Regions from separate parts of the Klebsiella sp. A52 genome, predicted to be linked through region 1. Evidence: predicted binding sites of a transcription regulator. Region 1 holds the regulator's gene; each other region holds the start of a gene.
What was found. The regulator CRP, encoded in region 1, controls carbon source genes, mostly activating them, when cyclic AMP is high. The targets are predictions, from matches to a motif close to ATGTGANNNNNNTCACAT.
Positions count from the first base shown of each region.

Region 2: KGA69_RS02000 (glycoside-pentoside-hexuronide (GPH):cation symporter) is a predicted target of CRP. The motif match lies at 2,693-2,710, and genes of this name have one in related genera.
Region 3: KGA69_RS13405 (YfcZ/YiiS family protein) is a predicted target of CRP. The motif match lies at 1,902-1,919, and genes of this name have one in related genera.
Region 4: KGA69_RS14030 (mannitol dehydrogenase family protein) is a predicted target of CRP. The motif match lies at 2,159-2,176, and genes of this name have one in related genera.

Region 1 is NZ_CP074437.1:1,777,343-1,781,558, reverse strand. Features, by position in the region: gene KGA69_RS08270 (YheU family protein) at 1-65, shown strand, start outside; gene KGA69_RS08265 (phosphoribulokinase) at 138-1,007, shown strand; gene KGA69_RS08260 (OsmC family protein) at 1,070-1,474, opposite strand; gene crp (cAMP-activated global transcriptional regulator CRP) at 1,779-2,411, shown strand; gene KGA69_RS08250 (YccS/YhfK family putative transporter) at 2,462-4,216, shown strand, end outside.
Region 2 is NZ_CP074437.1:427,624-431,839, reverse strand. Features, by position in the region: gene ampE (beta-lactamase regulator AmpE) at 1-52, shown strand, start outside; gene KGA69_RS02005 (glycoside hydrolase family 43 protein) at 230-1,180, opposite strand; gene KGA69_RS02000 (glycoside-pentoside-hexuronide (GPH):cation symporter) at 1,180-2,586, opposite strand; gene aroP (aromatic amino acid transporter AroP) at 2,758-4,131, opposite strand.
Region 3 is NZ_CP074437.1:2,820,143-2,824,358, reverse strand. Features, by position in the region: gene fadJ (fatty acid oxidation complex subunit alpha FadJ) at 1-43, opposite strand, end outside; gene fadI (acetyl-CoA C-acyltransferase FadI) at 43-1,353, opposite strand; gene KGA69_RS13405 (YfcZ/YiiS family protein) at 1,513-1,797, opposite strand; gene fadL (long-chain fatty acid transporter FadL) at 2,169-3,491, shown strand; gene mlaA (phospholipid-binding lipoprotein MlaA) at 3,558-4,216, opposite strand, start outside.
Region 4 is NZ_CP074437.1:2,960,308-2,964,523, forward strand. Features, by position in the region: gene KGA69_RS14025 (CobW family GTP-binding protein) at 1-479, opposite strand, end outside; gene KGA69_RS14030 (mannitol dehydrogenase family protein) at 601-2,067, opposite strand; gene uxuA (mannonate dehydratase) at 2,274-3,464, shown strand; gene yeiP (elongation factor P-like protein YeiP) at 3,815-4,216, opposite strand, start outside.

The DNA.
Region 1 (4,216 bases):
TGCTGGTGTGGTCAGAACTGCACGAGACGGTCAACATCATGCCCCGCAAGATGTTTAACGGCTAAGCGCCATGCCCCTCTAACCGCGAGTGCCTGGCGCGATACGGCGACACACCATCACTTAATCAGGGAGTTGTTATGTCTGCCAAACATCCAGTGATCGCAGTCACGGGCTCCAGCGGCGCGGGCACCACCACCACCAGCCTCGCGTTTCGCAAAATTTTCTCGCAACTGAACCTGCATGCCGCGGAGGTCGAAGGGGATAGCTTCCATCGCTATACTCGCCCGGAAATGGACATGGCGATCCGCAAGGCGCGCGATCAGGGCAAACACATCAGCTACTTTGGCCCGGAAGCCAACGACTTCAGCCTGCTTGAACGCACCTTTTTAGAGTACGGCGAATTCGGCAAGGGCCAGTCGCGCAAATATCTCCATACCTACGATGAAGCGGTTCCCTGGAATCAGGTTCCCGGCACCTTTACCCCATGGCAACCGCTGCCTGAACCGACCGACGTGTTGTTTTATGAAGGGCTGCACGGCGGCGTGGTGACGCCGCAGCATGACGTGGCGAAACATGTCGACCTGCTGGTCGGCGTGGTGCCGATCGTCAACCTTGAATGGATCCAGAAGCTCATTCGCGATACCAGCGAACGCGGCCATTCGCGCGAAGCGGTGATGGACTCGGTGGTGCGTTCGATGGAAGACTATATCAATTTCATCACCCCGCAGTTCTCACGCACCCATATCAACTTCCAGCGTGTGCCGACGGTCGATACCTCGAATCCGTTTGCCGCCAAAGGCATTCCATCGCTCGACGAAAGCTTCGTGGTGATTCACTTTCGCAATTTGCAGGGGATTGATTACCCCTGGCTGTTGGCGATGCTACAGGGGTCGTTTATCTCGCATATGAACACCCTGGTGGTGCCAGGCGGTAAGATGGGGCTGGCGATGGAGCTCATTATGGCGCCGCTGGTCGAGCGCTTGATGGAAGGCAAAACCATTAGTTAAGGGCAAAATAAAACCCCGGTCGCCGTGCTGCCGGGGTTAGCGTCCCGCTACATCAATTCGTCTCAGGCTTCGATCACTTCGTAAGAGTGGGTGATGTTAACGGCCTTTTCCAGCATCAGCGCCACCGAACAATACTTCTCCGCGGATAAATCCACCGCACGGGACACCGCCGCATCCTTCAGCTCTTTACCGGTGACGATAAAGTGCAGATTGATATGGGTGAACAGGCGCGGCGCCTCTTCACGGCGTTCAGAGGTCAGCTTCACTTCGCAGTTGGTGACGTTTTGACGCCCTTTTTGCAGGATAGACACCACGTCAATTGCGCTACAGCCGCCCGCCGCCATCAGCACCATTTCCATCGGGCTGGGCGCTTTGTCCCCGGAGTTGCCATCCATTAAAATCTGGTGGCCGGAGGCCGACTCACCGATGAAGGTTAGACCTTCCACCCATTTCACACGCGCTTGCATAAAATTTAACTCCGCTGTTGCAATTTTCCTGACAGATTACGCGCACATAACAAATCTCGCAACGGAAGGCGACCTGGGTCATGCTGAAGCGAGACACCAGGAGACATGCGGTGAAAGCTATGCTAAAACAGTCTGGATGCTACAGTAATACATTGATGTACCGCATGTATGCTGAGGAGTTCACATTACAGGCTGCATAAATTGAGCAGCCAGCTTCCCAGGCATAGGGAAAAATACGATTGCATGCCCGGATGCCGTGTAGTGTCGGCGTCCGGAGATAGCTTATAACAGAGGATAACCGCGCATGGTGCTTGGCAAACCGCAAACAGACCCTACCCTTGAATGGTTCTTGTCTCATTGCCACATTCATAAGTACCCATCAAAGAGCACGCTGATTCACCAGGGTGAGAAAGCGGAAACGCTTTACTACATCGTAAAAGGCTCCGTGGCTGTACTCATCAAGGATGAAGAAGGTAAAGAGATGATCCTCTCTTACCTCAACCAGGGCGATTTCATCGGTGAATTAGGCCTGTTTGAAGAAGGTCAGGAACGTAGTGCCTGGGTACGTGCGAAAACCGCATGTGAAGTGGCCGAGATCTCTTACAAAAAATTCCGTCAGTTAATCCAGGTGAACCCGGACATCCTGATGCGCCTCTCTTCGCAGATGGCGCGTCGTCTGCAGGTCACTTCCGAGAAAGTCGGTAACCTTGCTTTCCTCGACGTGACGGGCCGTATCGCTCAGACCTTACTGAATCTGGCGAAACAGCCTGATGCCATGACCCACCCGGACGGGATGCAGATCAAAATCACCCGCCAGGAAATTGGCCAGATCGTCGGCTGTTCTCGTGAGACGGTTGGCCGTATTCTGAAGATGCTGGAAGATCAAAATCTGATCTCCGCACACGGTAAAACTATCGTCGTCTACGGTACCCGTTAAGTCGCTAAACGGCGTATTGCTCCGCGCAGTACGCCGTTTTTGTTTCTCCCATGTGGCGCAGGCTGATTTACCACCCGGAAGTCAACTACGCACTGCGGCAAACGCTGGTGCTGTGTCTACCTGTGGCCATCGGGCTTCTGCTCGGCCATCTGCAGCAAGGGTTGCTGTTCTCGTTAGTTCCCGCCTGTTGCAATATCGCCGGTCTCGACACCCCGCATAAACGCTTTTTCAAACGCCTGATCGTTGGCGGCTGCCTGTTTGCCGGCAGCAGCCTGATTGTGCAATTGCTTCTGGCGCGGGACATCCCGTTGCCGCTTATCCTCAGCGCGCTGGCGCTGATTCTCGGCGTGACGGCGGAAATCAGTTCGCTGCACGCTCGCCTGTTGCCGGCATCGCTTATCGCCGCCATTTTTACCTTAAGCCTGGCCGGCAATATGCCCATCTGGGAGCCGCTGCTTATCTATGCGCTGGGAACCTTGTGGTACGGACTCTTTAACTGGTTCTGGTTTTGGCTCTGGCGGGAGCAGCCGCTGCGCGAGTCGTTAAGCCTGCTTTACCGCGAACTGGCTAATTATTGCGAGGCCAAATATAGCCTCCTGACGCAGCACACTGACCCGACGACCTCCCTGCCGCCGCTGCTTACCCGCCAGCAGAAGGTGGTCGATTTAATTACCCAATGCTACCAGCAGATGCATATGTTAGCCGCCAACCAGCGTAGCGATCATAAGCGCCTGCTGCGCGCGTTCCAGGTTGGGCTGGATCTGCAGGAACATATTTCAGTGAGCCTGCACCAGCCGGAAGAGGTACAAAAACTGGTGGAGCGCAGCCATGCGGAAGCGGTTATCCGCTGGAACGCGCAGACCGTCGCCGCGCGTCTGCGGGTGCTGGCGGATGATATTCTCTACCACCGCTACCCGCGTCGCTTCCAGATGGATAAGCAAATCGGCGCGCTGGAAAAAATCGCTTATCAGCATCCCGATAACCCGGTAGGCCAGTTCTGCGCCTGGCACTTCAGTCGTATCGCCCGCGTGCTGCGCACCCAGCGCCCGCTGTACGCACGTAACCTGATGGCGGATAAAGAACGGCGCCTACCGCTACTACCGGCGCTGAAGAACTACCTGTCATTGAAATCCCCGGCGCTGCGCAACGCCGCGCGCATCAGCGTAATGTTGAGCATCGCCAGCCTGATGGGCAGCGCCCTACATCTGCCGAAGCCGTACTGGATCCTGATGACCGTGCTGTTCGTGACGCAAAACGGTTACGGCGCCACCCGCGTGCGGATTGTCCACCGGGCGGCAGGCACCCTGGCGGGCCTGGTGATCGCCTGGCTGACCCTACATTTCCACGTACCGGAGAGCTACACGTTAAGCGGTATGTTGTTCATCACGCTGCTGAGCTATCTCATCATCCGTAAACACTACGGCTGGGCGATGGTGGGCTTTACCGTCACCGCGGTATATACCCTGCAGTTGCTAACGCTTAACGGCGAGCAGTTCATCGTCGCCCGCTTTATCGATACCATCATTGGCTGTCTGATCGCCTTTGGCGGGATGGTCTGGCTATGGCCGCAATGGCAGAGCGGCCTGCTACGTAAAAACGCCCACGATGCCCTGGAGGCCGATCAGGAGGCTATTCGGCTGATCCTTAGCGCCGATCCGCAGGCCCCGGCGTTGGCCTACCAGCGTATGCGCGTCAACCAGGCGCACAACGCCCTGTATAACTCGCTTAACCAGGCGATGCAGGAACCGGGCTTTAACTCGCACTATCTGGAAGATATGAAGCTGTGGGTAACCCATAGCCAGTTT
Region 2 (4,216 bases), 1.3 Mb from region 1:
GGTGGTGGTGGTGATTATGGCGCTGCTGACCATCTACGGGACTTTGATTTAACAGCCCGAAGCCAGGCGCTGACGGGCTTGGCGCACTCATGTCGCCGGATGGCGCTGCGCTAATCCGGCCTACGGTCCGCGGCCCGGTAAGCCAGAAGCGGTAGCCCTGCTAAGCGCAGCGCAAGCAGGGAAAATCCCAGCGGTGGCGTTGGATCCCGGACGGCTTGCTGTTCATTCTCTACAGCGTATCAGCAGGCGGGATGCCGAAATCGGGCATCCCGTTTTCTTGCCAGCGTACCAGCTTTAGCCGGGTGTGACGGTTAGGATCGTACAGCGGGTCGCCTTCGATTTCGGTGTAGTTGCGCGCGTGGTACACCAGCACATCTTCCCCCTCCGGCGTTTGCGTAAAGCTATTATGGCCGGGACCATACTGGCGGTTTTCATAGCTGGTACGAAATACCGGCTGTGGGGATTTATGCCAGTTTTCAGGCATCCGCGGGTCGGCTTCACGGTCGATCCATAATAATCCCATGCAGTAGTTTTCATCGGTCGCGCTGGCGGAATAGCTGATAAACAGCTTATCGCCGTGTACCAGCACCGCAGGTCCCTCATTGACCATAAATCCCCGGCATTCCCAGGCGAACTCCGGCTTGCTCAGCATGAGCGGCGCGCCTTTTAGCGTCCACGGGTTTTCCAGCTCCGCCAGATAGAGATTGGTATTGCCGGCGATCTGCGGGTCTTTCTGCGCCCATAAATACCAGCGTTTCCCTTGATGGCAGAAAGTAGTGGCATCGAGGGCGAAAGTATCGAACGGGGTGACGATTTGTCCTTTTTCCTGCCAGCGGCCGCTGAGCGGATCGCTGTCGGTACACTCAAGGGCGAACATCCGGTGCTGGAACATCCCCTGGGCGTCGAGGTCATGGGTCGGGGCGGCGGCGAAATAGATATACCACTTGCCGTCGATGGGGTGGAGCTCCGGCGCCCAGATCAGCTGGCTCATCGGCCCGCTTTGCGGCTTGCGCCAGACGGTCACCGGCTCGGCTTCACGCAGGCCTTCCAGCGTAGCGGCGCGGCGGATCTCCAGCCGATCGTATTCCGGTACGGAGGCAATAAAATAGTAGTGGTCTTTATGGCGCAGGATAAAAGGGTCCGCGCGTTGTTCAATAAAGGGGTTAGGCCAGTTGTTCATCAGGCTTTCCTTACGTGTTCACTGGTTTTCAATTCCTGGAGTTCATTCAGTTCGCTGTAGTTACTGCGGCGTTTTTCCAGATCGCTCTGGATTTGGCGCATCAGATTGCGGTCAACTTTCAGCAGGCGTACGACGCCTGCGGTAATCAGGTAGCCAACGCCGGGGATCACAGAGAACAGCAGCACGATACCGTTTAGCGCCGAGGCGCTTTGCTGCTTCGCGCCGGCATCGTAGCCGTACCACGACAGCAGGAAACCCACCATGGCCCCGGCGACCGCCAGCCCCACTTTCAGGAAGAACAGATTGCCGGAGAAGCTGATGCCGGTGATCCGTTTACCGGTTTTCCACTCGCCGTAGTCATCAACGTCGGACATCAGCGACCAGTGCAGCGGCGACGGGATTTGATGCAGGATATTGAGCAGGAAGTAGAGTGCCAGAATCAGCGTCGTGGCATGCGGATTAAAGAAGTAGAACGCGCAGGAGAAGACCGCCAGTACAATGTTGGTCCAGAAAAAGACCTGCAGTTTACACCAGCGGTCGGTCAGCACTTTCGCCAGCATGCTGCCGATCATCATGCCGACCACGCCAAGGCTGATAAACAGGGTGGCGAAGTGGGTAGTTTGCCCCATCACCCAGGTGACGTAGTACATGGTGGCGGCCATGCGGATAAAGCCGGGGCAAACGTTGCACAGGGTTAAGAGCAAAATGCGAACCCACTGGTCGTTTTTCCACACGTCTTTGAGATCTTTTTTCAGCTCGTCGTTGGTTTGGACCGCCGGGCGGATGCGCTCGCGTACGGTGGCGAAGCAGAACAAAAACATACACATGCCGATGAATGCCAATACGGTCATCGCCAGTTGATAACCTTTGGCTTTATCAGCGCCGCCGAACCACTCCGCCATAGGCAGCAGAGTCAGAGAGAGCAGAAGCGTCGCGATACCGACCAGCACAAAGCGGTATGACTGGCAGGCGACACGTTCTTGCGGGTCGGATGTCATCACCGTCCCCAAAGAGCAGTAGGGGATGTTAATCGCGGTATAGGTTATCGACAGCAGGAAGTAGGTGACGAAGGCATAGATAACCTTGCTGTTGTAGGTCCATTCCGGGGTGGTGAACATCAGCACGCTGAACAGGGCGTAGGGGAAGGCCATCCACAGCAGCCATGGGCGAAAGCGGCCATATTTACTGCGTGTGCGGTCGGCCATCGCCCCCATGATCGGGTCGGTGACGGCGTCGATGACGCGCACCGAAAGCAGCAACACCCCAACCAGCGCCGGGGCAAGACCAAAAATATCCGTATAAAAATAGTTAACGAACAACATGATGGCGCCAAAGATAATGTTACATCCGGCATCGCCCATCCCGTAGCCAATCTTTTCTTTCAGCGAAAGTTTATTGCCTGTCATCCTGGAACTCTCCATTGCAGTCTGGAGAGAATTATTGGTCTTAGCGTCGGGAATTACGTTGCAGTAATCCGTCATCGATATGGATAAAACTGTTACAGGAAGGAAAGTGTGAAGCAGATAACAATGCGCCGTGCCCGTCGCTAAAGGACGGACACGGCGTGACGAGATGTATTATTGTGCTTTTACGACGCCGGCGCTTTTCTGTTTAAACAGATAGCCAACGCCGAGAACGGCAATCCATACCGGTATCAGCCACACCGAAATCGCCATCCCCGGGGTCATCAGCATGATGGCCAGTACCGCGACCATAAACAGCAGGCATACCCAGTTACCCAAGGGGTAGAACAGCGCCGGGAAACGTGTTTTCACGCCTTCCTGCTGCTTGGCGCGACGGAATTTGATGTGCGCGAGGCTAATCATCGCCCAGTTAATCACTAGCGCGGAGACAACCAGCGCCATCAGCAGTCCGAACGCCGATTCCGGCGCCAGGTAGTTGATCAGCACGCACAGCGCGGTGACTACGGCGGATACCATAATGGTGTTGACTGGTACGCCGCGTTTATCGAGAGTCAGCAGCGCTTTCGGCGCATTACCCTGCTGCGCCAGGCCGAACAGCATACGGCTGTTACAGTATACGCAGCTGTTGTAAACCGAGAGCGCGGCGGTCAGCACCACGATGTTGAGGGCGTTTGCCACCAGCGTGTCGCCGAGTTCGTGGAAGATCAGGACGAACGGGCTGGTATCGGCGGTGACGCGCGTCCACGGCAGCAGTGAGAGCAGCACGGCCAGGGAGCCTACATAGAAAATAAGGATACGGTAGATAACCTGGTTGGTGGCTTTCGGGATGCTCTTTTCCGGGTTGTCCGCTTCCGCCGCGGTGATACCCACCAGTTCCAGGCCACCGAAGGAGAACATAATGATCGCCATCATCATTACCAGCCCGGTGAAGCCGTGCGGCAGGAAACCGCCCTGATCCCACAGGTTACTGACCGTCGCCTGCGGGCCGCCGTTGCCGCTGAACAGCAGCCAGGCGCCGAACAGAATCATGGCCACTACCGCGACGACTTTAATAATCGCGAACCAGAATTCCATTTCGCCGAACACTTTTACGTTGGTCAGGTTAATGGCGTTAATAGCGATGAAGAAGACTGCTGCCGAAGCCCAGGTAGGGATTTCCGGCCACCAGAACTGGATATATTTGCCGACGGCGGTCAGCTCCGCCATGGCGACAAGCACATACAGCACCCAATAGTTCCAGCCGGAGGCAAAGCCTGCAAAGCCGCCCCAGTACTTATACGCAAAATGGCTGAATGAACCGGCTACCGGTTCTTCGACGACCATTTCGCCGAGTTGACGCATGATCAGGAAGGCGATAAACCCGGCGATAGCATAGCCGAGAATAATACCAGGACCTGCAGATTGAATCACTGACGCACTACCCAGGAATAAGCCCGTACCGATAGCGCCTCCTAGCGCAATGAGCTGTATATGGCGGTTCTTCAAGCCGCGCTTGAGTCGATCGCCATGCTGTTGACCTTCCATCATGAAACCTCGTGTATGGTTATTATGTTTATACGCTTCATCCTTCAGGTTGCTGCTTTGCTGTCCGTCTCTGCCAAATAGCATAGTT
Region 3 (4,216 bases), 1.0 Mb from region 1:
TATCCGGGCGAACTTCAAGCGTAAAAGCTGTTGCCGCTTCCATTATTCGGCCTCCAGAACCATAGCTGAACCTAAACCCCCTGCCGCGCAGGCGGTAACCAGACCAAATCCGCCGCCGCGGCGCCGGAGTTCATGCAAGGTCTGCGTAATCATGCGCGCGCCGGTCGCCGCAAAGGGGTGTCCGTAAGCGATAGAGCCGCCCAGCACATTGAACTTGCTGGCATCGACTTCCCCGGTCGCCTGCGCGCGGCCCAGAACTTCCCGGGCGAAACGATTGCTGGCTAAACATTGTAAATTCGCCAACGTCTGCGCCGCGAAAGCCTCATGCATATCAATCAGCGTGAGGTCTGCAAGGGTAATTCCGGCCCTGTCGAGCGCCAGGGGAGTCGCCCACGCAGGGCCCAGCAGCATATCCTGCCAGACATCAATAGCGGTGAAAGCGTAGCTACGCAGATAGCCCAGCGGCGTTAACCCCAACTCTTTGGCCCGGGATTCGGTCATCATGATCACCGCGGCGGCGCCGTCGGTAAGCGGCGTACTGTTTGCTGCCGTCACGCTGCCGTGTTTACGATCGAACGCCGGACGTAACTTCTGGTAATCCGCGAGGGTTGAATTTTTACGAATATTGTTGTCCTGTTCCAGCGGCTCGCGATAAGGCGGCACATAGGCCGTCATCACTTCACTGGCCAATTTGCCCTCTTCCCAGGCGCGGGCGGCAAGCTGATGCGAGCGCAGCGCCAGCGCGTCCTGATCTTCACGGCTGATGCCCCAGGTTTTCGCCATCTGCTCAGCGGTGTCGCCCATCCGCAGGCCGGTTGAGTATTCCGCGACAGCTGGCGGCACCGGTAAAAGATCGCGCAGGCGCAGGCGGGAAAAGAGTTTTAGCCGTTGACCAAGGGTACGCGCTTTATTGGCATCCACCAGGGTGCGGGCCAGTTTTTTACTCACGCCGATGGGGAGAACGGAAGAGGAATCCGCGCCGCCGGCAATGCCCGCGCGGATCGTGCCGGCCATCAGGCTTTCGGCAATATTGGCTACCGCCTGAAAACTGGTGGCGCAGGCGCGACTAACACTATAGGCGTCGGTATGCACATTCATGCCGGTACCGAGCACGATTTCACGAGCAATATTAGGCGCTTCCGGCATCTGCACAACCTGGCCAAAGACCAGCTGTTCAATCACTTCCGGGGGAACTTCACTGCGCGCCAGCATTTCGCCGACGACCATTTTACCCAGATCAACGGCCGGAACGCCGTGATACGCCGTCGCCTGACGGGCAAATGGGGTACGTAAACCGCTGACAATGGCAATGCGATCGCCCTGACGGGTGATAAGCGGTAATGCCTGACTCATAACACTCCCCTGTTAACCGATAAAACCAAGTGGTCTGACCTGATAACTAGTCTTAACTAATTTTTTACATTAAGCCAATCGGGGAAGAGAAAAAGTGGGAGCCAAAACACATTGAATAGAAAAGATAACGCCTCAGGAAAGAGGCGTTAAGAGAGAGGATTAACGTAACCCCAGCTGGAAGATCAGCGATTCCGCTTCGCAGCTAAAAACAAAATCGATATTCAGCTGCACGCCGCCGTCAACATCGGTGAACGTCGAGTTAATTTTGCACGGTTCAGACTCAACATTGCGGGCTTTTTCGCTCAGCGCGGCGAGCGTCGCTTCCGCTTCAGCGCGGTTGGCAAACACGCGGCTGTAGGAGGCGGTGCAGTCGGTGTTGTCCACAATGGTGCCAACATCCATACAGCAGCAAACTGGGGTTTCATCAGCGCTACATTTACTCATCGTAGATTTCCTCTGTATATGCACCTTTGGTGCCAGACAAATAATGCGCCTATTTTACGCCCGCCCCCGGCCGCCCTCCAGTTGTTAATAGCAAGAAAACGGTTAAGTGACAGAAATCACACTTAAAAATGATCCAAAACAAAAATGCACCACTTTGGGCATGACGCACCGGGGCAATTTTGCCAGCTGGATCGCGTTTCTGTTATCACAATTGAAAAATCTCATAAACAAACTTGCAACAACTCATCTGGTCAGACCTATACTCAGGCCACTGGTCTGATTTCTCTGTCGTAAAGCAGACCCTACACTTCGCGCTTCTGTTACGGCATGTAACATAGTTTAAATAAAAATAACTCAATGAGGTTATGGGCATGAGCCAGAAAACCCGCTTTACCCAATCTGCCCTTGCAGTGGCTGTAGCACTTGTTTCAACCCAAGCCTGGTCCGCAGGATTCCAGTTAAATGAATTCTCCTCTTCAGGTCTTGGTCGTGCCTATTCCGGTGAAGGGGCAATCGCTGACGATGCGGGCAACGCCAGCCGTAACCCCGCGTTAATCATGATGTTTGACCGCCCGACGATGTCGGCAGGCGCCGTCTTCGTCGACCCGGACGTTAATGTTTCTGGTACCTCGCCTACCGGTAAAAGTCTGAATGCAGACAATATTGCCCCAACGGCATGGGTACCAAACTTCCACTTTGTTTCGCCAATAAACGAGCAGTTTGGTTGGGGCGCATCTATTACCTCTAACTATGGTCTCGCGACTGAGTTTGCTGATGACTATGCTGCCGGCAGTATGGGTGGCAAAACCGATCTCACCACCGTTAACCTCAATTTAAGCGGCGCCTATCGCCTGAACAGCAACTGGAGCTTTGGTTTAGGGTTTGATGCGGTGTATGCGAAAGCGAAAATCGAACGCTACGCAGGTGATTTAGGACAAATCGTTGCCGGTTCCGGCAAGCTGCCTCCAGCGCTAGCGGGCCGGGTCTCCCAGATCCCTGCAGACACTCAGATTGCGCATTTGAACGGCAACGAATGGGGCTTCGGCTGGAACGCCGGTATCCTGTATGAGCTGGACAAAAACAACCGCTACGGTTTCACCTACCGCTCTGAAGTTAAAATCGACTTTGATGGCAACTATAAGAGCGATCTGCCGTCCGCGTATAACCAGATCCTCGGCAACTTCGGTCTACCGGCCGGTACCGATGGCCGTACCACTAACGGCGCGCTGACTCTCAATCTGCCAGAAATGTGGGAGCTGTCGGGTTATAACCGCGTCGCGCCGCAGTGGGCAGTGCACTATAGCCTGACCTACACCAGCTGGAGCCAGTTCCAGGAGCTGAAGGCCACCGGCAGCAATGGTCAGACGCTGTTCTATAAAGATGAAGGCTTTAAAGATGCTTATCGCATCGCGCTGGGTACCACCTATTACTATGACGATAACTGGACCTTCCGTACCGGTATCGCCTTCGATGATAGCCCGATTCCGGCCGGCACCCGCTCCATCTCTATCCCGGATCAGGATCGCCTGTGGCTGAGCGCCGGTACCACCTACGCGTTCAATAAAGATGCTTCAGTGGATGTCGGCGTCTCTTACATGCACGGTCAGCACGTAGAAATTAAAGAAGGTCCTTACACCTTCCGTTCTGAAGGTACCGCCTGGCTGTACGGCGCGAACTTCAACTACCGCTTCTGATAAGCAAACGATATAAAAAAAGGGTGAACATCATGTTCACCCTTTTTCTTTTATGAATCGCGTGGATTACTGCGAATCGATATCTTTCAGCTCATCCTGAATCGCCTGCGCGTTCGGGTTGTCTGCCGGCGTCAGCTTACCGCCGTTAGCGATAAAATCGTGCCGCTGGAAGTAGGCTTCACGCATCAGGATGTACGGATCGGAAGACTGGCGCAGCAGGCCGTCGGAATCCAGCAGCTGAGCGCGAGTTTCAATCCCTTCTACCGCCCATTTACCGATAGACATCGGCCAGGTCAGCCAGGAGAGTACCGGATACAGGCCATCGGCCATGTCGCCGCCCTCATCACGCAGGGTGAAACTGCCGTAGAACGGTAACTGTACGTACGGGCCGTAGCCCACGCCGTAGTGGCCCAGCGTGCTACCGAAACGATGCGGTTCAACGCGCTGCAGCTGCGGGTTCGCCATACCGGCCACGTCGATCAAGCCGCCCATCCCAAGAATGGTGTTAAGGAAGAAGCGAGTGAAATGCACCATGCCTTTATAGGGATCGCCCTGCAGGAAGGAGTTGACCATTACCGCCGGTTCTTCAAGGTTGCTGGTGAAGTTGCTTAAACCATTACGCGCCGGTTGCGGCACATAATCACGCCAGGCGACGGCAACGGGGCGCAGTACATAAGGATCAACCACATTAAAGTTGAAGTTGAACATGGTACGGTTAAACCCTT
Region 4 (4,216 bases), 1.2 Mb from region 1:
TCCGGCGTCGCCCGATCGCTTTTATTGGCGACGATGACATCGGCTGCGGCCAGCTGATCGCGGAAATTATCATTGGCCACGATCTTTTCCTCCAACAGCTGACGCGGATCGAGAATGCACAGCGTCGCGCGCAGATCGATCCACGGTTCATAGACGGCGGCGGTGAGGATATCGAGAATTTGCTTCGGATGGCCCAGCCCGGTAGGCTCAATCAACAGACGGTCAGGTTTTCCCTGGCGCAACAGCGTATTGAGCCCAACCTGCATCGGCAGACCGTTGACGCAGCACATGCAGCCGCCGGGGATCTCTTTTAGCAACGCGCCGCTTTCCGCCAGCAGGGCGCCGTCGATGCCGACTTCGCCAAACTCGTTGACCAGCACGGCCCATTTTTCATCCGCAGGTTTATTAGCCAGTAGATGAAGAATTGAGGTCGTCTTGCCGCTGCCGAGAAAGCCCGTGATCAGGTTAGTTTTGGTCACAATTTCTCCAGCACAGAAATGTAATGTTGTAACAGTTGCGACTATCCTGACGAAAAAAGGGGAAAAAGAGAAGGGATACTGCGGACAGAAATGCATTCTGTCCGCTAAACAGCAGAAATTGTTAACTGCGTAGTGCCTTAGCCACGGCTTCGCGGGCGCCTGATTTAACCAACTGATGCCAGGCTGCTGTGACGTCGGCAACAAACTGCGGATTGCCCGGCAGATCCTTGCCAAATATCTCTTCCAGGCTGAGCAGGGCGCTGACGCGCTCTTCTTGCTGGCTGGCGCCAACCAACTGTTTTATTTTGTCGACCAGCGGGTCGCGCACATCAATGGCTTGCCCGGCGTCGTCGACGCCGCTTACATAACGCATCCAGCCAGCCACGCCCAGCGCCAGCAGCGGCCAGCGGCTGCCGTTTGCCAGATGAACGCGAATACTATCGAGCATGCGCTGCGGCAGCTTTTGGCTGCCGTCCATGGCGATTTGCCAGGTACGATGCTTTAACGCCGGATTGGCGAAGCGCGTTATCAGGCTGTCAGCATAGGCAACTAAATCCACGCCGGTAATCGATAGCGTTGGCGCTTGTTCATCAAGCATCAGGCGGCGGGCGGCATGGCGGAAAACATCATCCTGCATACAGTCACTCACATGCGCGTGCCCTGCCAGATAGCCCAGCCAGGCGAGGAAAGAGTGGCTACCGTTGAGCATCCGCAGTTTCATTTGTTCCCACGGCAGGACGTCGCGGGTCATCTGTACGCCCGCCGTTTCCCAGGCCGGGCGCCCGGCGACAAAATTATCTTCCACCACCCATTGAATAAACGGTTCGCAGCTGATGGCGCAGGGATCTTCAACGCCCAGCACGGAGGCAATCTCCGCCAGCGATTCTTCGGTGGCGGCCGGTACGATGCGGTCAACCATAGTGCCGGGGAAGCTGACATGTTCAGCAATCCAGTCGGCCAGCTCCTGACTACGTTTCTCAGCCATGCCGAGAATGGCGTTTTTCACGACGTGACCATTGTCGGGAATATTGTCGCAGGAGAGTACGGTGAAGGGAGCGAGTCCGCGTTCGCGGCGACGATTGAGCGCTTCAACTAAAATACCGGGAGCCGACTGCGGCAGCGTCGGGTTTTCCAGATCGTGAACGATACGCGGCTGGGTTGGATCCAGTTTACCGGTCGCCGGATCGATGCAGTAACCTTTCTCAGTGATCGTCAGCGAAACGATAGCCACCTGCGGTTCGCAGAATTTCTCGATAATCGCCGCCAGCGAATCCAGTCTGGCGTTCAGGCATTCATGCACTGCGCCAACCACGATCGACTGGTTACCCTCAGCGCCTTTTTCCAGCACCGTAAACAGGTGGTCCTGCGCACGCAGTTGGCTCATCAGCTTATCGCCGCTGAACAGGCTGATTTCACAAATTCCCCAGTCGCCACCGCCGGCGTTAAGCACCCGGTCGGTTAGCAGCGCCTGATGCGCGCGGTGAAACGCGCCAAAACCAAGGTGCACGATACGCGAGCGCAATTGGCGGCGATCGTACTGCGGAAGTTGCACGCCTGCTGGCAGCGCGGCGGTAGCGATAGTAGTCATTTTTATACACCTGATTAACCAATGATTAACATCACGCAGTGTAAAGTTATATGACAGCAATTTAAATTGGTAAGCCGAATTTATCCGCTTAGTGTGAGCTGGATCAATCAATGCTACGGGCGAAATTGACCATTAAGCAGAAGCATGTATGGTAGTCGTCATGATGTTTCACATTATTGGTATAACAACTTAAAGAGGGCATTGCGATGGAGCAAACCTGGCGTTGGTATGGACCGAACGATCCGGTATCGCTTGATGATGTGCGCCAGGCGGGCGCCACGGGTGTCGTGACGGCGTTGCATCATATTCCGAATGGCCAGGTCTGGCCGGTAGACGAGATTCAACAGCGTTTAGCGCTGCTGGCGGAAAAAGGCCTGAGCTGGTCGGTGGTCGAAAGTATCCCGGTGCATGAGGATATCAAAACCCACAGCGGACAATATGATAAGTGGATTGCCAACTACCAGCAGAGCATCCGCAATCTGGCGGCCTGCGGTATTGATACCGTGTGCTATAACTTCATGCCGATTCTGGACTGGACGCGTACCGATCTGGAATATCAGCTGGCCGATGGCTCCAAAGCGCTGCGTTTTGACCAGATTGCTTTCGCCGCTTTTGAACTGCACATCCTTAAACGCCCGGGCGCCGAAGCTGACTACAGCGCTGAAGAGCAGCAGCAGGCTGAAGTTTACTTCAAAGCGATGAGCGCGGCGGATATCGACAAGCTGACCCGCAATATCATTGCCGGTCTGCCGGGAGCGGAAGAGGGCTATACCCTCGATCAGTTCCGCGCGCGGCTGGCGGAGTATGACCACATCGATAAAGCGCAGCTGCGTGAGAACATGGCCTACTTCCTGCGGGCGATTGTGCCGGTGTGCGAAGAAGTCGGCGTGCGCCTGGCGGTTCACCCGGACGATCCGCCGCGTCCGATCCTCGGCCTGCCGCGTATCGTGTCGACGATCGACGATATGCAGTGGTTGAAAGAGACGGTAGACAGCATTTATAACGGCTTTACCATGTGTACCGGATCCTACGGCGTGCGCGCCGATAACGATCTGGTGAAGATGGTGGAAACCTTCGGCGATCGTATCCACTTTACCCATTTGCGTTCTACCTGCCGTGAAGAAAATCCTAAAACCTTCCACGAGGCGGCGCACCTGAACGGCGACGTCAATATGGTGGCGGTGGTCAATGCGATCCTGAGCGAAGAGCTGCGTCGTAAGAAAGCCGGCGATCTGCGCCCGATCCCGTTCCGTCCGGATCACGGCCATCAGATGCTTGACGATCTGCGTAAGAAAACCAACCCCGGTTATTCGGCTATTGGCCGTCTGAAAGGCATGGCGGAAGTGCGCGGCGTTGAGCTGGCGCTGAAGATGACCAAATACCCTGAGCTGCTGTAATCATGGCGTGAGGGAAAGCAAAAGGACAGCCAACGGCTGTCCTTTTTTGTGCCTGATATCGGCAGCGAGTAGCCTGGATAAGGAGCGCAGCGCCGCTATCCGGGACATTCCCCGGCCTGCGCTACGCTTAGCCGGTCTACCGAACTACCGAACGTCGCGGGTTGTGTAGCCCGGATAAGGCGCGCAACGCCGCCATCCGGGACATTCCCCGGCCTGCGCTACGCTTAGCCGGGCTACCGAACTACCGAACGTCGCGGGTTGTGTAGCCCGGATAAGGCGCGCAGCGCCGCCATCCGGGAACAGACCCGGCCTGCGCGACGCGGGGCCGGGCAACCGTCAGAGGAGGGGGGTTAGTCCGCGCGGCCCATATAGCGGCACTCTTCGATATGAATGCGGATTTTCTCACCGCTGGTCAGGTATTCCGGAACCTGAATGACCAGCCCGGTGCTCATGGTGGCCGGTTTGGTGCGCGAGCTGGCGGAAGCGCCTTTGATACCCGGTGCGGTTTCTACGATTTCCAGGTCAACGGTCTGCGGCAGCTCCAGCGCCAACAGCTGGCCATCCCAGGTCAGAACCTGCATATCCGGCATGCCGCCTTCCGGGATAAACTGCAGCTCTTCTTCGATCTGCTCTTTGGTGAAGGTATACGGGGTATAGTCTTCTTTATCCATGAATACATATTCGTTGCCATCGACGTAGGAGAAGTCAACGAAACGACGGGTCAGGGTGACGGTATCAACAATATCGTCGCC